Regions from separate parts of the Ligilactobacillus sp. MP3 genome, predicted to be linked through region 2. Evidence: predicted binding sites of a transcription regulator. Region 2 holds the regulator's gene; the other holds the start of a gene.
What was found. The regulator Rex, encoded in region 2, represses fermentation and respiration genes when NADH is low (regulators of the CRP and FNR family bind a similar motif). The targets are predictions, from matches to a motif close to TTGTGAANTANTTCACAA.

Region 1 (5,904 bases), on a different contig from region 2:
CTTTAGGTAGATGTACACCAAATTCTGCTAAGAATGAGTGGACATAACCTGTCCATCCATTTGCAACTGTAGCTGTTGTAGTAATATAAACTCCTAATAGTGTCCAGCCAGCAAAGAAAGCCATAACTTGCCCAATGGTAACCCAGGCATAAATGTAGGCACTTCCAGAGTTAGGGATTGAAGTTGAAAGTTCAGAATAACATAGCCCAATCAAACCACTAGCAACAGCAGCTACTAAGAAAGAAAAGATAACTGCCGGACCAGCAGTAGTAGCGGCTACAATGCCAGTTAAAACCAAAATTCCAGTTCCAATCATCGCACCGATTCCCAGAATGGAAAGATCAAAAAGACCTAAAGAACGTTCGTCTTCCGACTTAATGCTGGCGTTTTTTAATACTTTATTAACGTCAATTTTATTTTTCATAGATTAGGTCGCCTCCTTTCCAAGCTAAAGGAGCAAATATTAACCTTTATAAGGTGTGAATGGAAGGTCTAAACTATCTGCAACAGCTTTAGAAGTAAGGTTACCTTGATGTGTATTAATTCCTGTAAATATTGTGTTATCGTCAGCAGCAGCTTTATCAATACCTTTATTAGCAATTTCAATAGCATAGCGTACTGTTGCACTAGAAAGTGCTTCTGTAGCTGTCTTTGGAACAGCACCAGGCATATTAGCAACTGTATAATGAATAACGTCATGTGTTACATAGATTGGATCTTCATGAGTAGTTGCTCTCACTGTTGTTTCGAAGATACCACCTTGGTCGATAGGAATATCAACGATAACAGAACCTGGTTTCATATTCTTAATCATTTCTTCTGTAACTAATTTTGGTGCTTTAGCGCCAGGAATTAGAACCGCACCGATTACTAAATCAGCTTCTTCAACAGCTTTCTTGATGTTAGCAGTATTTGACATTAAAGTTTGAATCTTTCCATCAAAGATATTATCAATTTTAGCCAAACGTTGAGCGTTAATATCAAGAATTGTAACTTGTGCTCCCATACCAACAGCAATTTTAGCAGCGTTGAAACCTACAGTACCACCACCGATTATAGTAACTTTACCGCGATGTACACCGGAAACACCACTTAATAGAATGCCTTTACCGCCATGTACTTGTTCTAAGAAATGAGATCCAACTTGAATTGACATACGACCAGCAATTTCACTCATAGGGAAGAGAAGTGGTAAACCGCCACCTCTACCAACCATTGTTTCGTATGCTACCCCTGTAACCTTCTTTTTAATTAAGGCTTCTGTTAATGGTTTATCTGCGGCCAGATGAAGATAAGTATAGATGATTTGACCTGGTTTGAAGTATTGGTATTCACTTTCCAAAGGTTCTTTAACTTTGATGACCATTTCTGTATCCCATGCTTCTTCTGCTGAACCCATTGTTGCACCAGCAGCGATATATTCTTCATCTGGGAAACCAGAGCCAACGCCAGCTCCTTTTTCAACAATTACAGAATGACCTGCATGAATTAAGCTTGCTACAGCACTTGGAGTAGCACCAACACGTTCTTCTTGCTTCTTGATTTCTTTAGGTACACCGATTAACATAATAAGATACTCCTTTCCAAATAATGAATAAATATTCAAATAATTTCTAATAATTTGTTGACAGCGCTTTCAACCTAATGCAAGAATAACACGTAAAAAGATAAATATCAACCCTAAAATCAAAAGTTTGTGAAATCTAATATCCCTTTAATTAGCGTTTTTTGGGAGTTTTTTCACAAAGTTGATCTTATATTGTTATTTATAAAACAACATTAGAACGATTGTTAGAAATGATTAATTATACATTAAGTGTATAATTAATAAATGATTAGACTGGTTGATGTGAGAGTAGATATATCAAGTAATTTATAGAAAATTTATATTAGGTTATTGAAATTGGGAAAAATAAAAAAGGACTGAATTTAATAATCTCAGTTCTTTTTAATAATTAAATAGTTTCACCATTAATTTTAAAAGTTATTTCAGGAAATTCCTTATCTGCATCTTTACCTTCTAAAAATTCTAGTGCTTCACGTCTAATTTTACTTAAATTAACACCCTGAGCTTTAGCAGCAAAGACACAACCACAGTAGCATTGGCGATAAACATCATATTCATGACACATTTCAACTGAACGTTGATAACCACCATTTTTCTTGAAATCACTAGGTAGATAGTGAGTAGTATATAAACTTTGTACCTCTAAGCCAACTTGGTTAATAACTTGGGAATTTTTGTGTGGACTGATTGTCAATGCACTTCCAAAGTAATCAAAACCTAACTCTACAGCTTTTTGAGCCACTTTATCTAGGCGATAGTCATAACATACACGACAACGTGCGCCACCTTCGACTTCTTTTTCTAGTCCACGAACTTTCTCAAAATATTCTTGTGGTTCATAAGGGGCAGATATGAACTTAACATTATTTCCAGTGTTTTCATTGAAATAATGAATGAATTTTTGTTGAACATATTTTCTACGTTGATATTCAGCACGTGGATGAATGTTAGAATTAGCATAGTAAACAGTAGCATCAGCAAATTTTGTTAAGTACTCAAGCGTGTATGTACTACATGGTGCACAACAACTGTGTAAAAGAATACGTGGGCGAGTGTCAGCTTCTTCCCATTTCTTAACCATTTTTTGCATGACCTTATCGTAATTGATCTTTTGATTTTTATTCATTTTAGCAAGAATTTCTTCTACATCTATCAATTGACTCATCTCGATTCTATAACGAACTCAAATACTATAATACCAGTCGATAAGCGATATTTAAACCCTAAAAATAAGTGATTTTGGTAGTTGGACTAATTTTCTTGACGCAAATCAGAATAGTATTTATCAATGTAAGCTTTATAACTGACAGCCATAATAATATTATGTAACATACGCTGATATTCGGTATGCTCATTGCCTATTTCATCTAATTCAGTTTTCAAACCAAAGACATACGGAAGAATATTTTCCAATTCTTCTACAAAATAATTATAGGCAACTTTAGTTGAGTATGTTCGTCTTTGTAGTTCGATTGCTGCTTTTAAATCGCTAAGTTGCATTACATTTTTAGCAACAGCTATAAAGAATAATTCTGCAATTTGATCAGCTGCGTAACGCTTTTTAACGGGACGGCGAATTAACTTGTGTTTAACATAATTACTAATCATTGAATTAGTTAGTTTTACGTCTCCTAAGATTTCAAGCCTTTCACTGATGTACGCTGCAGTTTGATCTAAATATAATTCAACTTCAGGTAAATCGTCATATCGTGGTAGTTTAAAATTTTGGATACTTTGGCTTATTTTAAATTCTCTATTCATAAATTAATACCTCGCTATCCTCAGTATATAGGCAAAAATATAATTTATCAATAAAAAACTTATCATCAGTTTTTCAAAAACCGTTGACAATGTTTTTCATATTTTGTAAGCTTAATGAGAATTCTATAAATTAAGTAGGTAATAAAGTATGAAGAAAATAATTACAGATTCAGCAGCAAATTTAAACGTAACTACATTGAATGATATTGAATATCAGAGCGTAGGTTTAACTTTAGTTTGTGGGGATAAAGTATTTTTAGATGGTGCTGATTTTGATCAAGCAGAATTCGATAAGTTTATCGAAAACAGTTCAACAGAAATAAAATCTTCTTGTCCTAGTGTTGAAAGTTACTTGGCAGCAATAGGGGATGCTGATGAAGTATATATTTTTACAATTTCAAGTGCGCTTTCGGGTTCGTATAATACTGCGCAAACAGCTAAAAAAATGATTCTAGAGGAAGATCCAAATAGAAAAATACACGTCTTTGATACAAAAGCAGCAGGTCCAGCAGAACGTATGGCAGCTGTTAAAGCTAGTGAATTACTGAATGAAGGGGTAGATTTTTTTGAAGTAGTAACACAAGTTCAATGTTATATCGATCATTTGAAGATCTTCTTTAGCTTACAATCATTAACGAATTTAGCAAATAATGGTCGAATAAATAAAACTGTTGCGAAACTTGCAGGAGTCTTAAAAATTAATGTGCTAGGTTGGGCAAATGAAGAAGGAAAGATTGAACAATTAGGAAAAGCACGTGGAGCTAAACGAGCATATCAATCTTTGGTAGATATATTAGTTAAGCATAATCTTAATAGTAAAAAAGTGGTAATTGATCACGCAAACAATGAAAAAGGTGCATTAGCTTTGAAAGATTTAATCCAATCCAAGTATCCTGATTGTCAGATAGAAATTGGAATTTGTACAGTACTATGTAGCTTTTATGCAGAAAAAGGTGGTTTAATGGTTGGCTGTGCTGTGAATGATGGTTAAAAATAAAATTTATTAATAAGAATTCCTCATCCTTTTGGGTGGGGATTTTTATTTGGAAAATTCTGTAAAATAAAGCTTTTCTATAATATTATAAAAAAGGATACGTAAGAGTAATGCTACATTAATTTTATCGTTTAGTTTTGGATACAATAAATGAATAAGAAAGCTATTTATAGGAGAGAGTAAAATGATAAGAGAATTTCAAATATCAGACACTCAGATAGTTATGCAGTTATGGCTTGCGGGAAATGAAGATGCCCATTCTTTCATTGCTAAAGAGTATTGGAAAGCTAATTTTGAAGAAGTGGAAAAACAATTATTGAAAGCTGATATCTTTGTTTATGATTTAAATGGAGAAATAAAGGGATTTATTGGACTGATGGATGAATATATTGCAGGGATTTTTGTTGATAAAGCGTATCGTTCTCAAGGTATTGGTAGGCAACTTTTGGAATATGTAAAACAATTGCACAGTACATTGTCATTAAATGTGTATCAAAAGAATGAACGTGCATTAAGATTTTATCGTGAAAATGGGTTTACTATTGTTTCTAAGCAGAATGATGAACATACAGGGGAAATTGAATTTACGATGATTTGGAATAAAAATAAAGTCGAATAAATTCTAAATTTTAGCGAGAAAATTTTTGAATTGCGTATATTATTATTAGCACTGAAAAATGGGGGATAAATTATGAGTACAGTAAATATGAAAAAATTAAAGAATTTAACTCAATATAATTTTACTGCAACTTTTATTAAAGCAGATGTAACTGTTCGTGAAAGAAAATCAAGTAGCTTAGAATACATATATCCAACTGTATTGTTAAAAAATGTATGTTTAGCGGATACTGGAGAATTAATCGCTAAATATTATTGGTTGGGATATGGGAAAAATCTGGCTAAACTTGGAAGGCTAACATCAGGTACGCAATTAAATTTTGAAGCAAGACCAGACATTAACGTTTTAGGAAACAAAAATAATGGAGATATTGCATCTTTAATTACATGGCCAAAGAAATTTCAAAGACTGGATAAAACATATCAATATCAAGCTATTCCTGAAAACGAAAATCAATTGGTAGGATATATACTATCTAATAAAAAACAAGAATATAATGAGAATGAACAATGGTATCTGGATCAATATAAGTTATGGCGAGAAGAAAATGGAGATGAATTAGATACTGTTGTGGAAGATATACCGGCAATAGATAATTATCAAGATATAAAAGTGGAAGATGTTTTAGATAATAAATTAGAAAAGTATGTTGCCATAAGATCAGAAGAATTATCAGATAGTGAAAACAGAAAATACGTAATAATTGACAGAGAGACAAAGAAAATTCTGGATGATAACAATAGTTTGGGCTATCTAAAAGTTAAAGATGCTTATGAAAGTTATGAACATCGCTTAATTAATGCTAAAGAACGTTATCGAAAACGTCGTGCATTAAGTTGGTTATTGAATCATGCTGATTTTGATAAGAAATTATTGGAAATTTATGTTGAAATAACTGATAAAGGCCAATGGGAAGGTTATATCAGTTTTGATAAAAAATTAGTTGAAGATTTGTTGTTACAA
Region 2 (5,904 bases):
TAGCAAAGTTTATGATGAAAAAAATAATGGATTTTTGCAAAGATGAAGGCTATAAAGTAATTTCTTTAGAAGTGAATAATAATAACATTATTGCGAAATCATTGTACGCTAAAATGGGTTTTGAAGAAGGAAAATTCTTGAAAAATTATTATACTGAAACTTTGGAAGATGCAATAGAAATGTACGTTTATTTATAATTTAAAATTTAAGGTGGAGAATAATGGATAAAAAAGATAATATAATTTTAGCTTTTGAATCTAGTTGTGATGAGACAAGTGTAGCAGTAGTAAAAAATGGAAATGAAATCTTGTCAAACATAGTTGCAACTCAAGTGGCTAGTCATCAAAGATTTGGTGGGGTTGTTCCAGAAGTTGCTTCAAGACATCACATTGAACAGATAACATATTGCATACAAGATGCTCTTGATGAAGCTAATGTAGATTACGAGGACTTGGATGCGGTAGCAGTGACTTATGGTCCAGGGTTAGTGGGTGCTTTATTAGTAGGTGTAGCTGCTGCTAAAGCCATTGCATTTGCACATAATTTACCATTAATTCCAGTAAATCATATGGCTGGACATATCTATGCCGCAAGATTTATAGGAGAGATAAAATTTCCAGCTTTAGCTTTATTAGTATCAGGAGGACATACTGAATTAGTATATATGCCTGAGGAAAATAAATTCCAAATAATTGGCGAAACTCGTGACGATGCAGCTGGAGAAGCTTTTGATAAAGTAGGTAGAGTAATGGGAATGAAGTATCCGTCTGGTAAGGAAATCGATGAATTAGCTAAAACTGGGAAAGATACTTTTAATTTTCCAAGAGCGATGGAGAAAGAAGATAACTTTGATTTTAGTTTCAGTGGTTTGAAGAGTGCGTTTATTAACACTGTACATCATGCTAGTCAAATTGGAGAAAAGCTTGATAAAGCAGATTTAGCTACAAGTTTTGAACAAAGCGTAGTTGATGTATTAAGTAGTAAAACCGTCAAAGCATTGAGACATTTTAAGGTAAAACAATTAATTCTTGCTGGAGGCGTAGCCGCTAATCAAGGATTAAGAACAAGATTAGATAAGGAATTAACAGCATTTAAAGATGTAGAATTGTTGAAAGCACCTTTGAAATTATGTGGTGATAATGCAGCGATGATAGGTGCTGCTGGATATGTGGCTTTCAAGCATGGTGTTCGAGCTGACATGACATTGAATGCTGAACCAAGTCTAGAATTTGAATGGATGGTAGAAAAATAAAAAGATGTGAGACTTAGTATGACTAGAGTGAGCATAACTCTGGTATTAAGTCTTACATCTTTTTTATTGTAATCCTTCTAATTCTAAACTTAGTTCAGTCCATTTACTTTCGGCTTCATTTAAATCATTTGTTGCCTTAGATAGCTTTGTGTGTAACTCATCCATTTTTTGTGGATCATTGAAATTATCAGGTAGTGTCATTTCTTGCTCTATATTGGCTTTTAATTCTTCAAGACGTTCCATTTCAGATTCAGCATTATCAACTAAACGTTGTAATTTACGCTGTTGTTTTTGTAATTCTTTACTTTTCTTATAGTCAAGTTGCTTTTGAGAAGTTTTTGAAACTTGTTGATCATCTTGAGATTGTTCTGCCTCTTTAGCTGCTTCAATTGCTTCTAATTCAGCTTTTTTCTCTAAATAATAATCATAGTTACCAAGGTATAAGTTACTTCCCTCTGGAGTGATTTCAAGAACGGTATCAGCGACTTGGTTGATGAAGTAACGGTCATGAGAAACAAATAAGATGGTTCCTTCAAAATCAATTAAAGCACTCTCTAATACTTCTTTACTATCTATATCTAAATGGTTAGTTGGTTCGTCGAGCATTAAGAAATTATCTTCTTGTAAAGCAAGTTTTGTTAATGTTAATCTAGCCTTTTCCCCACCAGAAAGATTATGTACTACTTTTTTAACATCATCACCGACAAATAAGAAACTACCTAATAATGAGCGAACATCTTTTTCTAACATATTAGGATGATCATCCCAGATTTCATTTAGGACAGTTTTTTTATCATGTAGGTTTTGTTGTTCCTGATCGTAGTACCCAGTTTGAACATTAGTACCAAAAGTAGCAGATCCATGGATGAAAGGAATATTTCCTAAAATACTCTTTAGTAAGGTGGATTTGCCAATTCCATTAGGTCCGACAACAGCCATTGCATGATGTTTACGTAATTCGAAAGTGATAGGATTTGAAATAACTTTTGAATCATAGCCAATAGCAGCATCTGTGACCTTTAAAACTACATTTCCACTTTCCTTGCTAGCATGAAATTTAAAATGAGGTCCTTTTTCTTCACCTTCAGGACGCTCTAATCTATCCATTTTCTCTAATTGTTTTCTTTTACTTTGAGCTCTTTTAGTTGTAGAAGCTCGAACTAAGTTTTTATTAACAAAATCTTCTAATTTTTGAATTTTCACTTGTTGCTTTTCATATTCTTTCCATTGAGTACGCAAGCGAGAAGCTTTTTCTTCAATATAATGAGAATAATTTCCAACATAGTGACTAGAATGTTGATGACTTAATTCGTAAACTTCGTTGACAACTTTATCTAAGAAGTAGCGGTCATGTGAAACAATTAAAAGGGCACCGGTATAACCTTGGATATAATTTTCTAACCAAGTCAAAGTTTCAATGTCGAGGTGGTTAGTAGGTTCGTCAAGAATTAACAAATCACGTTTTTCTAAAAGTAATTTAGCTAAAGCTAAACGTGTTTTTTGTCCACCAGATAAGTCAGAAACCATTTTTCCATAGTCTTCTTCAAAAAATTGGAAACCATGTAAAACAGCTTTTACTTCATTTTCATAACCATAACCATTATTTTCTTGGAAGTCATGTTGTAATTGATCATATTGATTTAATAATTGTTGATATTCCTTAGATTCATGTGGAATTGACGGAGAAGCAATCTTTTCTTCAAGTTGATGAATCTTAGCTTCCATCTTTTGCAAGGGTTCAAAGACACTTAACATTTCATCTAATACATTTTTAGTAGATTCTAATCCTGTATGTTGTGCTAAATATCCAATAGTTAAATCTCGTTTAGTAACGATTTTTCCTTCATCTGGAAGTGATTCACCGATTAACATTTTTATTAGTGTAGATTTTCCTGCTCCGTTGCGACCAACAAGTGCGATCTTGGAATTATCTTTTATATCAAGATTGACATTCTCAAAAAGGATATCTGCTCCAAAATGTCGGGCAACTTGCTGTGCTTGTAAAAGTAGCATAAAATCACCTTTTCTATTAATTTACTGTATTATAACACTAAGACGATTTATAGTGTAACATAGAAATTTCACAAATAAAAACGTTAAAGATGATAATTAAGCCAATATATTGTATAATTGTGGAGCTATGTGTTAAACTTATGTTAAATATTTCACGAAAAGAGGAAAGTCTAATGGCAGAAGTAAAGATTCCGCAGGCTACTGCAAAACGTCTACCGATATATTATCGTTATCTAAGACTATTATCTAATTCTGGAAAGAATAGAGTTTCTTCAACAGAATTAGCTGAAGCCGTAAAAGTAGATTCTGCTACTATTCGACGTGATTTTTCGTATTTTGGTGCTTTAGGTAAACGTGGTTACGGATATGATGTACAAAGTTTACTTGATTTTTTTACTAAGCAATTAAATCAAGATACGCTAACTAATGTTGCTTTGGTTGGGGTTGGTAATTTAGGACATGCTTTATTGAACTTTAATTTCCATCAAAGTAATCATGTAAGAATTAGTGCAGCATTTGATGTAAATGAAGATATTACAGGAACAATTCAAAGTGGAATTCCAGTATATCCAATGTCTGATATGAAAGAACAATTAAAGTTACAGCAAATTGAAATTGTAATTTTAACTGTTCCGGCTCCTGTAGCACAAAAAGTTACAGATGAGTTAGTAGAAGTTGGTGTAAGAGGAATATTGAATTTTACGCCACTTAGAATTACTGTACCAGAAAATATACGTGTACAAAATGTAGATTTGACGAATGAAATGGAAACTTTGATTTATTTCTTGAATCATTTTGGAAACACAGAAGAGTAGTGTTACATAGAAGACTGAAATAAGTTTCAAAATAAAAATTGCTGAAGATTATGATGTTATCTAATCATTAATCTTCAGCAATTTTTTGATATTAACAACTTCTAAAGCGATGACAGAAGTATAATAAACAAGTTTAGAAATATATGACTAAAAGTAGAAGTAATAATCGTTCCAGTCCGATAGTAAATATAGCAAAACAAAAGGCCAATACTAGCATAGATAAGGAAATGACCATCCATATGAGCTAAACTAAATAGAAGACTGGAAATTAAGGCAGCAGGTAGAAAAGGGATGAATCTTGAAAAATTTCCAAATAAAACTTTTCTAAAAATTAACTCTTCCATTACAGGTGCAACAATTCCAGGTACTAAAATGTAGTATGGGTAATGGTGAACAATTTCTAACAATAGGTTAGTATTAGCTGAATATGATGAAAAATGGAAAAGTCCTGATTCAATACGAGATAATCCAATTTGAATTATGAGGGCACCGACCATACCAAGGATACTCCAGAGTAAAATAGATTTAAGTTTAATAGTTTTATATTCTAATTTATTTTTAAAAGAGAATCTATGATTGAGATAAACAATAAACAACATGCAGAGTATTCCAATAATAGTTTCAACCAAATAAAAATTATGACTTTGATTATAAAAAATATTGAATATTGCTAACAAAATTTGATAACCAATATAGGTTAGCAATAAGGGAATAGAATTTCTTTGTTCCAAATTAATTATCACCTTTCATTTTTAAATTTAATTGTACCATTAACAGGTCAAATAAAAAAATTAGCACTCTAATGTGTCGAGTGATAAAAAATACTTGCAATTTATATTTAAAGTGGTTATAGTATTAATTGTAGTTAGCACTCAGGAGTTGAGAGTGCTAAATGATACAGATGATTGATATTGGAGGGATTAGACGTGCTTAAACCATTAGGAGATCGCGTTGTTTTAAAAGTTCAAAAGGAAGAAGAACAATCCATTGGTGGAATTGTTATCGCAAGTAATGCAAAAGAAAAGCCTACAACAGGTGAAGTAATTGCTGTTGGTAACGGACGTATCTTAGACAATGGACAAAGGGTTGAACCTGAAGTAAAAGTTGGTCAATCAGTTGTTTTTGATAAGTATGCTGGTTCTGAAGTTAAATATGAAGGCGAAGAATATTTAGTAATCCGTGAAAATGATATTATTGCGGTTATAGATTAATTTTTAATTAATTTGAGGTGAAGAGATTTATGGCAAAGGAAATTAAGTTTTCAGAAGATGCTCGTTCAAAGATGTTGAAGGGTGTAGATAAATTAGCAAATACAGTAAAATCAACTATTGGTCCTAAAGGCCGTAATGTTGTTTTGGAACAATCTTATGGTTCCCCAACAATTACAAATGATGGTGTAACAATTGCTAAGGCTATTGATTTAGAAGATCATTTCGAAAATATGGGAGCAAAATTGGTGTCTGAAGTTGCTTCTAAGACAAATGATATCGCAGGTGATGGTACAACAACTGCTACTGTTTTAACACAAGCTATTGTAAATGAAGGTATGAAGAATGTAACTGCTGGTGCAAACCCAGTTGGAATTCGTCGTGGTATTGAATTAGCAACTAAGGCTGCAGTTGATGCATTACATGAAATGTCCCATACAGTAGAATCCAAGAGTGATATTGCACAAGTTGCTTCTATTTCATCTGCTAACGAAGAAGTTGGTAAATTAATTGCCGATGCTATGGAAAAGGTTGGTAATGATGGTGTTATTACAATTGAAGAATCTAAGGGTATCGATACTTCTTTAGATGTTGTTGAAGGTATGCAATTTGATAG

Region 1: a site for Rex is predicted at 1,760-1,777, ahead of ald (alanine dehydrogenase). Genes of this name have one in related genera too.

The regions. Positions count from the first base shown of each region.
Region 1 is NZ_JANFQI010000004.1:10,276-16,179, reverse strand. Features, by position in the region: gene NOU10_RS03985 (APC family permease) at 1-424, opposite strand, end outside; gene ald (alanine dehydrogenase) at 464-1,567, opposite strand; gene NOU10_RS03975 (epoxyqueuosine reductase QueH) at 1,956-2,723, opposite strand; gene NOU10_RS03970 (DUF1836 domain-containing protein) at 2,819-3,328, opposite strand; gene NOU10_RS03965 (DegV family protein) at 3,477-4,319, shown strand; gene NOU10_RS03960 (N-acetyltransferase) at 4,507-4,941, shown strand; gene NOU10_RS03955 (hypothetical protein) at 5,014-5,904, shown strand, end outside.
Region 2 is NZ_JANFQI010000001.1:53,456-59,359, forward strand. Features, by position in the region: gene rimI (ribosomal protein S18-alanine N-acetyltransferase) at 1-197, shown strand, start outside; gene tsaD (tRNA (adenosine(37)-N6)-threonylcarbamoyltransferase complex transferase subunit TsaD) at 221-1,252, shown strand; gene NOU10_RS00350 (ABC-F family ATP-binding cassette domain-containing protein) at 1,316-3,265, opposite strand; gene NOU10_RS00355 (redox-sensing transcriptional repressor Rex) at 3,439-4,080, shown strand; gene NOU10_RS00360 (CPBP family intramembrane glutamic endopeptidase) at 4,182-4,811, opposite strand; gene groES (co-chaperone GroES) at 5,007-5,291, shown strand; gene groL (chaperonin GroEL) at 5,321-5,904, shown strand, end outside.